Regions from separate parts of the Serratia ficaria genome, predicted to be linked through region 1. Evidence: predicted binding sites of a transcription regulator. Region 1 holds the regulator's gene; each other region holds the start of a gene.
The links. Region 1 encodes CRP, which controls carbon source genes, mostly activating them, when cyclic AMP is high. Its sites were predicted from a motif close to ATGTGANNNNNNTCACAT; they were not measured.
Positions count from the first base shown of each region.

Region 2: the regulator CRP is predicted to act here: its motif matches at 2,373-2,390, upstream of CKW09_RS16100 (PTS sugar transporter subunit IIB).
Region 3: the regulator CRP is predicted to act here: its motif matches at 3,436-3,453, upstream of CKW09_RS11615 (6-phosphofructokinase).

Region 1 covers NZ_LT906479.1:4,839,449-4,844,326, reverse strand. Annotated here, with positions in the region: gene argD (bifunctional acetylornithine/succinyldiaminopimelate transaminase) at 1-529, shown strand, start outside; gene CKW09_RS22735 (YccS/YhfK family putative transporter) at 570-2,648, opposite strand; gene crp (cAMP-activated global transcriptional regulator CRP) at 2,700-3,332, opposite strand; gene CKW09_RS22725 (OsmC family protein) at 3,713-4,120, shown strand; gene CKW09_RS22720 (phosphoribulokinase) at 4,160-4,878, opposite strand, start outside.
Region 2 covers NZ_LT906479.1:3,386,866-3,391,743, forward strand. Annotated here, with positions in the region: gene CKW09_RS16090 (glycoside hydrolase family 1 protein) at 1-629, opposite strand, end outside; gene CKW09_RS16095 (PTS sugar transporter subunit IIC) at 643-1,968, opposite strand; gene CKW09_RS16100 (PTS sugar transporter subunit IIB) at 1,965-2,288, opposite strand; gene CKW09_RS16105 (ECs1377 family protein) at 2,639-3,271, opposite strand; gene CKW09_RS16110 (MarR family winged helix-turn-helix transcriptional regulator) at 3,848-4,282, shown strand; gene CKW09_RS16115 (NADPH-dependent F420 reductase) at 4,313-4,878, shown strand, end outside.
Region 3 covers NZ_LT906479.1:2,443,086-2,447,963, forward strand. Annotated here, with positions in the region: gene CKW09_RS11600 (class II fructose-bisphosphate aldolase) at 1-651, opposite strand, end outside; gene CKW09_RS11605 (PTS sugar transporter subunit IIC) at 638-2,005, opposite strand; gene CKW09_RS11610 (PTS sugar transporter subunit IIB) at 1,998-2,312, opposite strand; gene CKW09_RS11615 (6-phosphofructokinase) at 2,324-3,304, opposite strand; gene CKW09_RS11620 (DeoR/GlpR family DNA-binding transcription regulator) at 3,677-4,432, opposite strand; gene CKW09_RS11625 (NUDIX domain-containing protein) at 4,530-4,878, shown strand, end outside.

The sequences.
Region 1 (4,878 bases):
CATGGGCCGCAGCGGCAAGCTGTTCGCCTATATGCATTATGGCGTGACGCCGGACATTCTCACCACCGCCAAAGCGCTGGGCGGCGGCTTCCCGGTCAGCGCCATGCTGACCACCGAAGAGATCGCCTCGGTGATGCAGGTGGGCACCCACGGCACCACCTACGGCGGCAACCCGCTGGCCTGCGCGGTGGCGGAAGCGGCGCTGGACGTGATCAATACGCCGGAGGTGCTGAGCGGCGTTGAACAACGCCATGGCCTGTATGTCGACGCCTTGCGGAAGATTGGCGAAAAATACCGAATTTTCACCGACATTCGCGGCATGGGGCTGCTGATCGGCGCGGAGCTGACGCCGCAGTATCAGGGGCGGGCGCGGGATTTCCTCACCGCCGCCGCCGCGCGCGGGCTGATGATCCTCAACGCCGGGCCGAACGTGATCCGTTTTGCGCCGTCGCTGGTGGTGGAGCCGCAGGATATCGAGGCGGGCATGGCGCTGTTTGAACAGGCGGTGCAGGACGTGATCAACGCCTGAACCCGGCGTGCGACGATTGGGGCGCGGCCATGCCGCGCCCTTATTGATCGCGCAGCTTGCGTTTCAGCCAGATGCCGTGGTGCGGGCGCTGGCTCCAGGCCAGCGACGAAATGGTGTGCATCACGCTCAGGTGCGACAGGATGCGCCGCAGGTGGCGTTCCATCTCGGTGACCGGCATGTCGGGATGCAGATCCGGCGGCTGCATGATGCCGCTGTTGCTGCTGCTCGGCCCGTCGTATTCCAGCCGCTGCTGGCAGCTTTGCAGCGCGATTTCACAGGTTTGCAGGTACTCTTCCGCCAGCGTTGGCGTCAGCATGTAGTGCTCGCGCGCCAGGATGGTCATGGCGTTGAGGTGCTCGACGATAAACTGGCTGTGGGTGACCCACAGCCGCATATCCGCCAGATAATCCGAAGCGAATCCCGGTTCCTGCATCGCCTGATTCAGCGAGGTGAACAGCGCATTATGCGCCTGATTGACCTGCATGCGCGCATAGGCCAGCGCGGCGGGATCCGGCTCCCGTTCTTCCAGCATCAGCCGCAGCGCGCGCTGATCGTTTTCCAGCGCCTGGTGCGCGTTTTTGCGCAGCAGGCCGCTTTGCCACTGCGGCCACAGCCAGATGGTGCCGCCGAAGACCAGCACGCAGCCAATCAGCGTATCGACCAGGCGCGGCACCAGGAAATGGGAGCCGTTCAGCGCCAGCAGCTGCAGGGTGTACACCGCGGTAACCGTGAAGCCGATGACCGCCAGCCCGTAGTTTTTCCGCGAAACCAGGTAGGCCAGCAGCGTGATCGCCAACATGATGCTCAGGGTTTCGGCCTCCGGCAGCTGCAGCCGCAGCAGGCCGGCGGCGATCATCAGCCCGGCCAGGGTGCCGAGCGCACGGTGCTGGATCCGCACCCGGGTGGCATTGTAGCCGTTCTGGCTCACCAGCATGATGGTCAACAGGATCCAGTAAGGCTTGGGCAGGTTGAACATCATCCCCAGGCTGCTGCCGAGCGCCAGCGTGACGCCCAGCCGCGCGGCGTTGCGCAGGGCGTTGGACCTGAACGACAGGTAGCTGGCCAGCGCCGGCCAGAACGGCAGGCGGCTCTGATTGGCCATCAGATCGCGACGGTACAGCGGGCGCTGGGTGCGCAGCAGGCGGGCGATGCGGCTGAAATGGTAATAGCAGAACTGGCCGACCGGGTTGTCGGCATGCTGCGCCGCCACCTTCTCCAACGCCGCCAGTTCATGGGTCATATTGAAGCGCTGCGAATGCTGATGATAGAGGATATCGTGCGCCACCACGCGCAGCCGGCCGGCGATCACCTGGGCGTTGCGGCGGATAATCGCTTCGGCCTGGCTTTGCTCCACCAGTTTTTGCACCTCTTCCGGCTGATGCAGGCTGACGGTAATGTGCTCCTGCAGATCCAGCGCCACCTGGAAGGTGCGCAGCAGGCGTTTTTGCTCCAGATTGCTGGCGTGCGGCAGGAAGTTGAGCTGCTGATACAGCAGGCCGATCAGATCCATCACCTTTTGCTGGCGCACCAGCAGCGGCGGCAGCGCGGTTTGCGGATCGGTGTGCTGGGTCAGCAGCGAATATTTGGCCTCGCAGTAGTCCGCCAGCTCCAGATACAGCTGGCTCAAAGACTCGCGCATCGGCTGCTCTTTCCACAGCTTGAACCAGAACCAGGTGAACAGGCCGTACCAGGCGGTGCCGATGACGTACAGCAGCGGCGCCTGCCAGATCGGCACCGTACCGGCCATGCTGAGGGAAAAAATGGCGGCCACCAGCGCCGCCGGCAGCAGCCGGGCGTGCAGCGGGCTGATTTCCCCGCTGACGCCGAGCAGCAGCGCCAGGCCGAGCATCAGCGCCGGCAGCGGCACCTGCCACAGCAGCGCCTGTTGCAACAGCAGGCTGCTGAGCGCGAACAGCGAACCGCCGACGATCAGACGTTTAAAGAAGCGTTTATGGGGCGTGTCCAGCCCGGCGATGTTGCAGCAGGCGGGAACCAGCGAAAACAGCAGGCCGAGCTGCAGCTGGCCAATCAGCAGGCCGAGCAGTACCGGCAGGCACAGCACCAGCGTTTGCCGCAGTGCGTAGTTGACTTCGGGGTGGTAGATCAGGCGGCGCCACATCGCAGGCTGCAGATAAAAAAACGGCGCATCGCTGCGCCGTTTTTTCAGTGATTAACGCGTGCCGTAGACGACAATGGTTTTGCCGTGGGCGGAGATCAGGTTTTGGTCTTCCAGCATTTTCAGAATACGGCCAACGGTTTCGCGTGAGCAGCCGACGATCTGGCCGATTTCTTGACGGGTGATCTTGATCTGCATGCCGTCCGGGTGGGTCATGGCATCAGGCTGTTTCGCCAGGTTCAGCAGGGTTTGCGCGATGCGGCCGGTAACGTCCAGGAAGGCGAGGTTGCCCACTTTCTCGGAGGTGACCTGCAGGCGGCTTGCCATCTGGGCGGACAGGCGCATCAGGATGTCTGGGTTAACCTGGATCAGCTGACGGAATTTCTTATAGGAAATTTCAGCCACTTCACAGGCGGTCTTCGCCCGAACCCAGGCGCTGCGCTCCTGACCTTCTTCAAACAATCCGAGCTCGCCGATGAAATCCCCCTGGTTGAGGTAGGACAGGATCATCTCTTTACCTTCTTCATCCTTGATCAGCACCGCTACGGAGCCTTTCACGATGTAGTAAAGCGTTTCGGCCTTTTCACCTTGGTGAATCAGCGTACTCTTCGATGGATATTTGTGGATATGGCAATGAGACAGGAACCATTCGAGAGTAGGGTCTGTTTGCGGTTTGCCGAGAACCATTCGCTGTTATCCTCTGTTGTTATCGCTGCCTTGTGTCACAGGGGTCAGAGTTCCCTGTAAAACGTGCCTGTAGCCGTTGTCTGAGCGAGGGCTATCGGCAGGTTTTGAGGCGTGTCATAAATATACGCTGTCGCTCTAGCATATTAACTTGCCGGGAGAGCTGCAAGCTACATTCTATTAACATACCGGTAAAGGAGCCTTTCCCTGGGCGTTTCCCTGAAATCAGTGTCCCGGAAAGATTTATTGCGGCTCTGTTTGTAGCACAGAGTAAGGCGGGTGTCTTGTGTTGTCTCGCTTCAGCATGATTAGCATCAGGTTCCGTTGCCTGTTTCTATGCGAAAGCGTACCCTGATTTTAAGAAATCAACCGGAGTGACCAGTATGCAGGCAAGAGTCAAGTGGGTGGAAGGGTTAACGTTTCTGGGTGAATCGGCGTCAGGCCATCAGGTGCTGATGGACGGCAACGCCGGCGACAAGGCGCCCAGCCCGATGGAAATGGTGCTGATGTCGGTGGGCGGCTGCAGCGCGATCGACGTGGTGTCGATCCTGCAAAAAGGCCGCAACGACGTGCGCGACTGCGAAGTCAAACTGACCTCCGAACGCCGCGAAGAAGCGCCGCGCCTGTTTACCCGTATCAACCTGCATTTCATCGTGACCGGCCAGCATCTGACCGACAAGATCGTTGAGCGGGCGGTCAACCTGTCGGCCGAGAAGTATTGTTCGGTCGCGCTGATGCTGAACAAGGCCGCCAGCGTGACCCACAGCTTCGAGATCCGCAGCCCGGAATAACCGGTTAACGGGCGCGGCCAGCGCTGCGCCCGTGCGCTATCATTCGATCTTCTTGCCTTCCAGCAGCCGTTGCACCAGCGGCGCCATAATCAGCTCCATCGCCAGCCCCATTTTGCCGCCCGGCACCACCAGCGTGTTGATGTGCGAGATGAACGAGCCCTGCAGCATCGCCAGCAGGTAGGGGAAATCAATCTGATCCAGCCCGCGGAAGTGGATCACCACGAAGCTTTCATCCAGCGAGGGGATCGCCTTGGCGGCGAACGGGTTGGAGGTGTCCACCGTCGGCACGCGCTGGAAGTTGATGTGGGTGCGCGAGAACTGCGGCGTAATGTAGTTGATGTAGTCTTCCATCGAACGCACGACAGAGTCCATCACCGCCTCGCGGGAATGGCCGCGCTCGCCGGTATCGCGGATCAGCTTCTGGATCCATTCCAGGTTGACTATCGGCACCACCCCGACCAGCAGGTCGACATGGTTGGCCACGTCGTTGTGTTCGGTGACCACGCCGCCGTGCAGGCCCTCGTAAAACAGCACGTCGGTCGGCGCCGGCAGCGGCTCCCAGGGGGTGAAGGTGCCGGGCACCTGATTGTAGGGCACCGCCTCGTCATAGGTGTGCAGGTACTTGCGCGAGCGGCCGGTGCCGTTTTTGCCGTACTCGATAAAGCTCTGCTGCAGCAGGCCGAAATCGTTGGCCTCGGGGCCGAAGTAGCTGATATGCCGCCCCAGGTCGCGCGCCTTGCGGATCGCCGCGTCCATTT
Region 2 (4,878 bases), 1.5 Mb from region 1:
GCGCGGTACTTTTTCACCGCCTGAGCGTGCGCCAGCATGGTGTGATACGCCACGGTGGCGGCGCGTTTGAAATCCACCACGTTCGGATAATGGAAATTGTACAGATAGCCGCCTTCCACCGGCACGATCGGCTCATTGAAGGTAAACCAGTGCTTCACCCGGTCACCGAACAACCGGAAGCAGTTATCGGCGAATTCAGCATAGGCATCAACCACCTCGCGACTTTCCCAGCCGCCAAGCCGCTGCATCGCCATCGGCATGTCAAAATGGAACAGGTTGATAAACGGCGTAATGCCCTGCGCCAGCATTTCATCGATCGTCTGATTATAAAACGCCACCGCTTGCTGGTTGACGCCGCCGCGCCCCATCGGCATCAGCCGCGCCCAGGAAATCGAGGTGCGAAAGGTGTTGTGATTCAGCTGTTTCAACAGGGCGATATCTTCGCGCCAGTGCCGGTAAAAGCCGGAGGTATCCTGCGGCCCGACCTGCTGGTGAAAGCGCCCCGGCTGCTGTGCAAACCACTCATCCCAAACGGTGGCGCTTTTACCGAAGTTCAGGCTTTCCCCTTCGGTCTGCGGCGCCGAGCTGGCGCTGCCCCACCAAAAATCTTGCGGGAACGAATATTTCATTATTGCTCCTTGTTCAGGAATTGGCGGCGGCGGCGACGTCGCTTTGCGGTTGATTGTTTTCCTGCTCTTGCTTGAGCAGGGTGCGTTCGTAGGCTTTCAGGAACGGGTAATACATCAGTGCCGACAACAGCATGCAGAACAGGCACATGAACAACGGACTGAGGGCCCAGTTGGCGGCCCAGGAGGCACCGATCGGCGCCGGCGTGGTCCACGGCGTTAGCGATACCACCTGCGCGATCCAGCCCAGTTTGGTGGCGATATAAGCGAAGGTGGCGTTGATCATCGGCACCAGAATGAACGGCAGGAAAAATACCGGGTTCATGATGATCGGCGCGCCAAACAGAATCGGTTCATTGATATTGAACATGCTCGGCACCACGCCCATCTTGCCGATGGCGCGCAGGTGGACGGCCCGGCTGCGCAGCAGCAAAAACGCCAGCGGCAGAGTTGAACCGACGCCGCCGATCAGCAGATAGTGATCCCAGAATCCTTGCAGGTAGATATGCGGCAACGGCGCGCCCGCGGCGAGTGCTGTTTGGTTCAGCGCCAGATTGGTCATCCAGAATGGATTCATTATGCCGGTTACGATCAGCGCGCCGTGAATGCCGGCGAACCACAGGATCTGGCAGATAAACACCGAAATCAAGATCGCCGGCAGCGAGTCCGACGCCGAAACCAGCGGCTCCAGCAGGTGCATGATGGCCTGCGGAATGATCATGCCGGTATAGCTCTGCACCAGCAGGTTAAGCGGGTGCAGCGTCGCCACGATCACCACCACCGGGATCAGGATCTCGAACGAACGCGCCACCCCGGTCGGCACCTCTTTCGGCAGCCGGATAGTGACGTTGCGACGTTTGAGCCAGGCGTATAGCTCACCGGCATACAGCGCGGTAATGATGGCGGTAAAAATCCCCTGGCCGGAGAAATATTGCGTATCGATCACGCCGTCACGGTACGGCGCAGCCACCAGCAGGAAGGCCATAAACGCCAGCAGACCGGTCATGATCGGATCAAGCTTGTAATGCCGCCCGAGGCTGGCGCCGATGCCGACCGAAATAAAGAAGGTCATCACCCCCATGCTGAGGTGAAACGGCAACATCAGCTGTTCACGGTATTTGAGAGAAAAGTTCAGCCAGCCGCGCGCAATCCCCCAACTGCTGTCGGCGGCGAACGGCGGGAAAATAAACACCAGCATGAACGAACCGATAATCATGAACGGCAGCGCCGATACGAAGCCGTCGCGAATGGCTATCACATGCCGTTGCTGACCGACGCTGCCGGCCAACGGCGTGACCCGCTGTTCAATGATCCTGACCATCGCCTGATAAAGGGAACTCATGCGCGCGCTCCCTGCCGTGCGATCAACGCCAGCGCGAAGTCCAGCACCTTGTCGCCGCGCTGCATGCCATAATCCATCATGTCGATGGCCGCGACCGGCACGCCCTTCTCCGCTGCGCGGGCTGACAGCGCCGGCAGCATGTACTTGATCTGCGGGCCAAGCAGCACCACGTGATAGTTCGGGAACTGCTGATCGAACTCGCTGGCGCTGAACGCCGCGATCTCTACCGCCAGTTGGCGGCCGGCGGCTTCAGCATTCATTTTATTGACTAACAGACTGGTCGACATCCCCGCAGAACAACAAAGCATGATTTTCTTCATTATGATTACCCCAGTGACGATTCGTGGTCTTCCCGATCCTCATTGGAAACAAAATGGAAACCGGTTTCCAATGAATAAAAATCGATTTGAGAGGGTTCTCATGCATTAAAGATAAAATAGCGGAAACCTCGTGAGCTGGGTCACAATTTCAACGGCAGGCTAGCGGCCAGGCCAGGAAAAGAGCGGAAGAACTGCTATGGCGACGCGGTTATAAATCCGCATGTGTCAGCTGCGCGCGGTAGTTAATTATGGACAGGGAGCAAACAGGCCCGCCCGACAAGTGCCGGCATACGGAATACAACGAACGCGCGTCGAGTATCAGGGGGCGTCAAGCCCCCCGGATATTAGCGTTAACGCGTGTCGTGCCGGTAAACGGGCACCGGCCGCGCCGTTCCCGTCAGGGTATCGGAGACCTCAGCCACCGAGGTGGCTATCTTCATACCGCCCTCTCTCAGCCGCCGCACCTCCGCCGCGATCCGCTGTATGCCGAGCCAGAAGAGGCCGTCCAGCGCCGTGACCGGCAGCCCGCTTTCCAGAGCCAATTTAAGGCGCTCCCGCGGCGCTTTCGCCTCTTGCGCGATTTGCCGGTAAGGGGCCGCGGTGATCCCCGCCGCGTCGACCCGCTGGATACGGGTCGTCAGACGGTACTGAAATTCGTCCGGTATTCCGGCCAGATCGCTCTTCAGGCTGTAGATACAGCCGAAACGCTTACCGTTGAACAGCACGTTTTTTTGGCTGAGCGGCAGTTCATCGCGCACGCCGGCTATCAATTGCGGGGCGCGGGTGAGCAATAATCTGAAGGGAAGCTCAAAGCTCGTAACGTAATCCACGTTCAGCAATGCGATACGCAGGCGCTCCTCCGCTCCGGCCTTATTTTCCCGACATTCGGCAATCACATCGGCCCATTGTCGGGTCAGGCGGGGGCTTTCCGTCGCTTCGGCAAAGCAATACTTTTCAATCTGGTAGTCAACTCGTCCGGTCACGCTGAAGCCTCTCCCGATCGCTCTTCGGTATCCGCCCCACTTTATCAGCGGGCGGAGATAACTGAAAGTCAGTTGTCAGGGAGAAGGCCGACGGAACGGCAGTGACGCGCTTTCCCCTTCACGCCCGGCCGTTATGGTGAATTATCGGTTTATGATTGAATCGTCTTTTCTTACTATGTCCTGACCTGATGGGACCCGCATGGCCATGATTAAGAGGGAGGATTTATGCGGCTGGCGATAATCATAGTGATAGGGGTACTGGTATGCATCAGCATGATGCTGTTCTTGCAATATGTCAGTGAGCAGCCTTGGCTGAACGGCTAGAGCGTGATGCGCAGCGGGAAAGACGCTGCCCCTGCCGATGTTCAACCGCTTCGAACATTACGAGGCCGGCAACGGGGCAGCAGATTGTAGATAGGGTCAGTTGGCGAAATTTCAACTCCGCCCCGGTTTAGCTGAGTATGAAAATGTTATGCCGCACAAATTAACCCGTGCGCGGCCTTTTCATGGCGGAAAAAATGGCTTAGTATTTTATCTAGTGCACTAGACAATCAACAACAAGGTAATGGAGCGGATATGAAAACGCAGACCCGCCGAGAAATCGGAACACAACTTTCGTTTGCGCTCTATGGTGCGGCCAGCCGGATGAACCGGTTGCATAAACCTTTTCTGGCGCCTCTGGGCCTCACCTTCCCTCAGTACCTGGTGATGCTGGAGTTATTTAATGAAACGCCCCGCACCGTCGGCGATCTCGGCGGCAAGCTCGGCATGGACACCGGCACCATCACCCCGGTGCTCAAGCGTCTCGAGGCCGCTGGGCGGGTCCGCCGCACGCGTGACCGCACTGATGAAAGACGGGTGCTGATTACCCTGACGGACGAAGGCAGAGCGCTGCAGGATGCACTCTGGCGCATCACCGATAACATCAAATCAGCCTGCCGGTTATCGGATGCCAAACTGGAAGAACTTCGCGACACCCTGAATGATTTTGCCCATCCGGCGGACCGTTAATCGCCTACGACTCGGATACGGAGGTATTAAATGAAAATTGGCATCATTGGCGCCGGAAATATAGGCGCAACGCTGGCGCGTAAACTTTCAAGCCATGGGCACGCGGTCAAACTGGCCAACTCAAGGGGGCCGGACACCATTGCAGAGCTGGCGCGGGAAGCTGGTGCGGTCGCGGTTGAGCGTCAGGAAGCGGTGCACAATGTGGACGTCATCATCCTCTCCACGCCGTTTGACAAACATGCAGAATTGGCGGCGCTGTTAATTGGCGTACCCGAAAACGTGATTGTTATCGATACCTCTAACTACTACCCCTTCCGCGATGGCGATATCGCTGACATCAATAATGGGAAACCGGAGAGCGTCTTTGCCAGTGAAGTGCTTCAACGGCCTTTGATTAAGGCCTGGAATGCCGTTCTGGCGGCTACGTTGGCGGAGAAAGGCGTTGCAGACGGGTCTGGATCCCGTCTCGCCATCCCGGTTGCCGGCGACAGCGCCAATGCAAAAGCCATCGCGCTGGAGCTGGTTAATCAGACCGGCTTCGATGCGGTTGACGCCGGCCCGCTGAACGAATCATGGCGGCAGCAGCCCGGCACCCC
Region 3 (4,878 bases), 2.4 Mb from region 1:
TTCATCGCTGACGCCGGTACCGCCATGCAGCACCAACGGCGTGCGGGTGGCGGCGGTGATTTCGGCCAGCCGCTGGTGCTGGATATGCGCCTTGCCGGTATACAGTCCGTGTACGGTGCCGACCGAGACCGCCAGCATGTCTACGCCGGTTTCATCGACAAAGCGCCTGGCGTCTTCCACCGTGGTGAAGCAAATATCCTCTTCCGCCACCGCCTTGCCGTCCTCGGCGCCGCCGATGGCCCCCAGTTCGGCCTCTACGGACACATTGTGCTGGCGGGCGAGGTCGATCACCCGGCGGGTGTTGGCGATATTTTCCGCCATTTCCAGGTGCGAGCCGTCGTACATCACCGAGCTGAAGCCGGCCTCGATCGCCGTTTGGATGGCGGCGATGTCCGAGCAGTGGTCAAGGTGCAGGCAGGTAGGCACCCCCTCGCTTTGCGCCAGCGAGCGCACCGCGTCAACCAGCAGCCGGTAACCCAGATACTCGGCGGTGCCGGTGGAGATTTGGATCATCAACGGGCTGTCGGTCAGGCGCGCCGCCTTGAAAAAGGCCGGCAGCATTTCCAGGCAGTGCAGGTTAAACGAGCCGATGGCCTTGAAGTGGCGCTGTCTGGCGACCGGCAGCAGCTCATTGAAGTTATAGAGTGTCATGGATTTTTTCCTCATGGTGTTGGGTTGACTTGCCGTTGACGAACCACGCGAGCAGCGTGATGAAGACGATGAACAGGGCGATGAGGCCCCAGTTGCCCTGGAAGGCGTGTCCCAGCACCAGGCCGCTGCCGATGACGTCGGAATCGCTGAAGGTCACGCCGACAAAGCCGTAGCTCTCCAGCATCGGCACCAGGATGGCCGGCAGGAAGGTGATGAACAGACCGTGCACCACGCCGCCAATCATCGCGCCGCGTCGCCCGCCGAGCGCGTTGCCGAAGATGCCTGCGGTGCCGCCGGCGAAGAAGTTGGTCAGCAGCCCCGGCAGGATCATCGCCAGGCCGAACATCGGGAAGACCAACATGCCGATGATGGAGCCGAGCGTGGTGGCCAGGAAACCGACGATCACCGCGTTGGGCGCGTAGGGGAACAGCACCGGGCAATCCAGCGCCGGCCGCGCGTCCGGGACGATGCGCATGGCGATGCCGCGGAAGGCCGGCACCAGCTCGTTCAACAGCAGGCGCACGCCGCTGTAGAGAATGAATACCCCGGCGACGAACTGAATGGCCTGCATAAAGCTGTACATCAGGTAATTCATGCCGCCGGCGAACTGGGCGATATACTGCGGGCCTGCGGCCAGCGCGGGGATCAGATACATCGGGATCATCACCACCGCCATCGACAGGTAAGTGTCCTGCAGGAATTTGAAATTATCGGGCAGCTCCAGATCTTCCGTCGAGCGGGAGCCTTTGCCCACCACCTTGGCGACGGCGGCCTGCACCAGATAACCGAGCGTGCAAAAATGCCCCAGCGCCACCTCGTCGGAACCGGTGATCTTGCGCACCACCGGCTGCGCCAATGCCGGCATCAACACCGCCATCACGCCGCCGAAAACGCCGCCGGTGAGGATCAACGGCATGCCGGTCAGCCCGGCTTTATAGCCGATCACCGCGCCGATGGTAGCCATCCACAGCAGCGCCTGGCCGGTCAGGAAGATGTATTTGAACGGCGTCAGACGAGCGACGATGATATTGACCGCGAAGATGGTCATCAGCGTGAGAGCGACCTCGGAGCCCAGCTCGCGGTTGGCCAGGCCGGCGATGGCGGCGACGTCGGTGATGTAGCCGGTCATGCCGAAACCCTGGGTGAAAATGCTGTTCAGATAGCTCAGCGCGCTGACGATGATATTGATGCCGGCCATCATGATCAGAAAGCCGAGCAGCGTTTTGAAGGTGCCTTCGGCCACTTTGCCGGGGGATTTTTTCTGCAGCAGCAGCCCCAGCATGGCGATGAAAGCGATCAGGATCGACGCCTGGCCGAGCAGATCGCGGACGATAAAATCAATCAGGCTATTCATTAGGCGTTTCCTTGCTGTCCCGTTCTTTTAGAAATGCCACGATCTTTTGTTCTATTTCCGTTTTGTCCGTCAGCCGGTTCAGAATAATGACGCGTTTCTTTTCTTCCTCGCTGGCGTCGGCGTTTAAAATATCCGCGAAGGTTTTTTGGGTGAGAATAATATCTGACTTAAAGGCGCCGGCCTCCGAGATCGTGGTGTGATCGATATCGGCATCTATCTCAAGCTTTTTCAGCACCGCTTTTGCGCTCATTTCGATAGCGAAGCTGGAGCCTAAGCCGCAGCCGCAAACACACAATATTTTAAGCATGGGACATCTCCTCAGATTATATTTAATTGCCTGGCGAGTTTGTAATGGTGTCCTTCGGTATTAACCAGGCGTTTTTGCATGCTGATTAAATCGATCGGAATAGGTTGATTGCTGGCGTTGATAATCACCGCCTTGTTCTTCATTCCGGAATTAATGCAGCGCACGACTTCGCTGGCCATGATTGTGCCCTGATAAATTTCTTCTCCAGTGGGATCGCCGTTACGCAGGCCGTAGCCGACGATGGTTTTGCGGATGCGCACGCCGATCTTCGGTTCCAGCCTGGCTATCATGGTGTCGATAGCGCCCTGAAAGCCGGGCGAGTATTCTTTGGTGTAGCCCTCGGAACAGAGGATGACGACGCTGTTTTGCTGTTCCAGCCGGCGCTTCACCTTGTCCGCCAGCGCCTGCAGCGGCTGTTGGCATTCGGGGATCAGCGCGAAGTCGGCGTTGGATTTGATGGCCGACTGCAGCGTCAGCTCACCGCAGTAGCCGCCCAGCAGCTCGACCATAAACACCCGGCCCGGCAGGGCGCGCCCGGTGTTCCGCAGCCTGGAGACCTCTTTGACGATCTGCTCGCAGGCGGTGGAAAAGCCGATGGTGTAGCAACTGCCGTAAACGTCGTTGTCGATGGTCATGCCCACGCCGAAGCAATTGACGCCGAATTCGCTGAGCGTATTCAGGAACTGCAGCGAGCCGTCGCCGCCGGCCATAATAAGCACGTCGACATGCAAGGTTTTAAGCTGTTTGGCGATGGTTTCATATTCAGCGGCCTGCAATTTTCGCTCGGTGCGCCCCGAAGAAATAACCGGCATCGGCGAAATGGAAAAGTCAGCCAGATCGCGAAACGAAATGGAATGGTGCCGATTGGCTAAAAGTCCGGATATTCCACCATCGAATAAAACCATCTCAGCCTGGGTCAGCTTGGCGAGCTGGAAAATAAAGTTGTTAATGCCGGTGACGTCGCCACCGCTTATTATCATGCCGAGCTTCATTCTGATTTCTCCCGCAATTTCCGTTGACGCCATTGTTATTTTTGGCATGGGCAAAATTTGCAGGCGACATCACAAAACAATCACAAAAATAGTTCCGCGCTGGCTTGACAGCCTCTGCGTCAGCCGCATTTAAGTGATGTCAGTCACATTTTAATCCGCGGTCGGGTAAATGAATGGAAACGGAATTTTTATTTAAATCATTGGGTTGAGCCAATCATTGGCTGAATGGCGCACGGGAAGGGAAAAATAATCCGGCGGCGACCGGTCGGGTGAAAGAATTGTGATATTACTCGCATTTTATCGCGGCTTAGCCGCTATGCAGCGCCGGATTGCGCCTGCGGCCCGCACGCGGGCGGCCCGGCAGGCGGCGCATCAGGCTTTCAGCACGCTAACGCCGGCCTGCAGCAGCGGCGCCGTCAGCGCGTCGTCGGTGGCGCGTTCGACGATGATGGTTTGCGCCAGGCTGATATCGCCAATCGCATACTGCGAGGCGGCGTTGAGCTTGGCGGCCGAGGCCAGCACCACGGTTTCCGCCGCCCGGGCCGCCAACGCGCGTTTGATATAGGCCTCTTCCAGATCGCCGGTGCTCAGTCCGGCGGTGGGATGCACCCCGGTAACGCCCATAAAGTAGATATCCGCGCGGATATGCGACATCGCCTCCACCGCGGCGGCGCCGACGCTGACGATCGAATGTTTGTACAACCGGCCGCCGATCAGGATCACCTCCACCGAGGGATGCTCAACCAACCCGACCGCCACGCTGGGGCTGTGGGTGACGATGGTGGCGTTCAGATTGGGCGGCAGCTGTTTCACCAACTCGGCGGAAGTGGTGCCGCCGTCGATAATCACCACCTGACCGGGCAGGATCATCGCCGCGGCGGCCTTGGCTATCGCACGCTTGGCGCCGGACTCGAGCTTATTGCGTTCGGCGAAGCTGGCGATGGCGGAAGACACCGGCAGCGCGCCGCCGTGCACCCTTTGCAACAGGCCTTCGGCGTCCAGCTCGCGCAGATCGCGCCGCAGGGTGTCTTCCGATAAGCCGAACATTTCGCTGAGCTGCTTGGCCAGCACCTGGCCGTCCTGAGCGAGTTTCTCCAGAATGATTTTTTTGCGCTGGCTGGTGAGCATGCGACGTCCTTAAATCTTGTTTGCACGAAATATCTTGATCATACACGAAATTGCACGATAGTATCAATTTCCTTTCCTGTATGACGGAGTTGCATCAATGATAGCCACCAAAGATCGGGTTCGCATTGTCGAAACCCGGGTGTTGTCCGACGACTGGTACCTGCTGAAAAAAACCACCTTCGATTATCTGCGGCGCGACGGGGTCTGGCAGCGGCAAAGCCGCGAGACCTACGACCGCGGCGATGGCGCCGCTATTTTGCTGTTCAATCGCCAGGCGCAGACGGTGGTGCTGACCCGTCAGTTCCGCTTCCCGGCGTTCGTCAACGGCCACGACGGCATGCTGATCGAAGCCGCCGCCGGGCTGCTGGACAACGCCTCGCCGGAAGAACGCATCCGCGCCGAAGTGGAAGAGGAAACCGGCTATCGCGTGCAAAACGTGCAGAAGG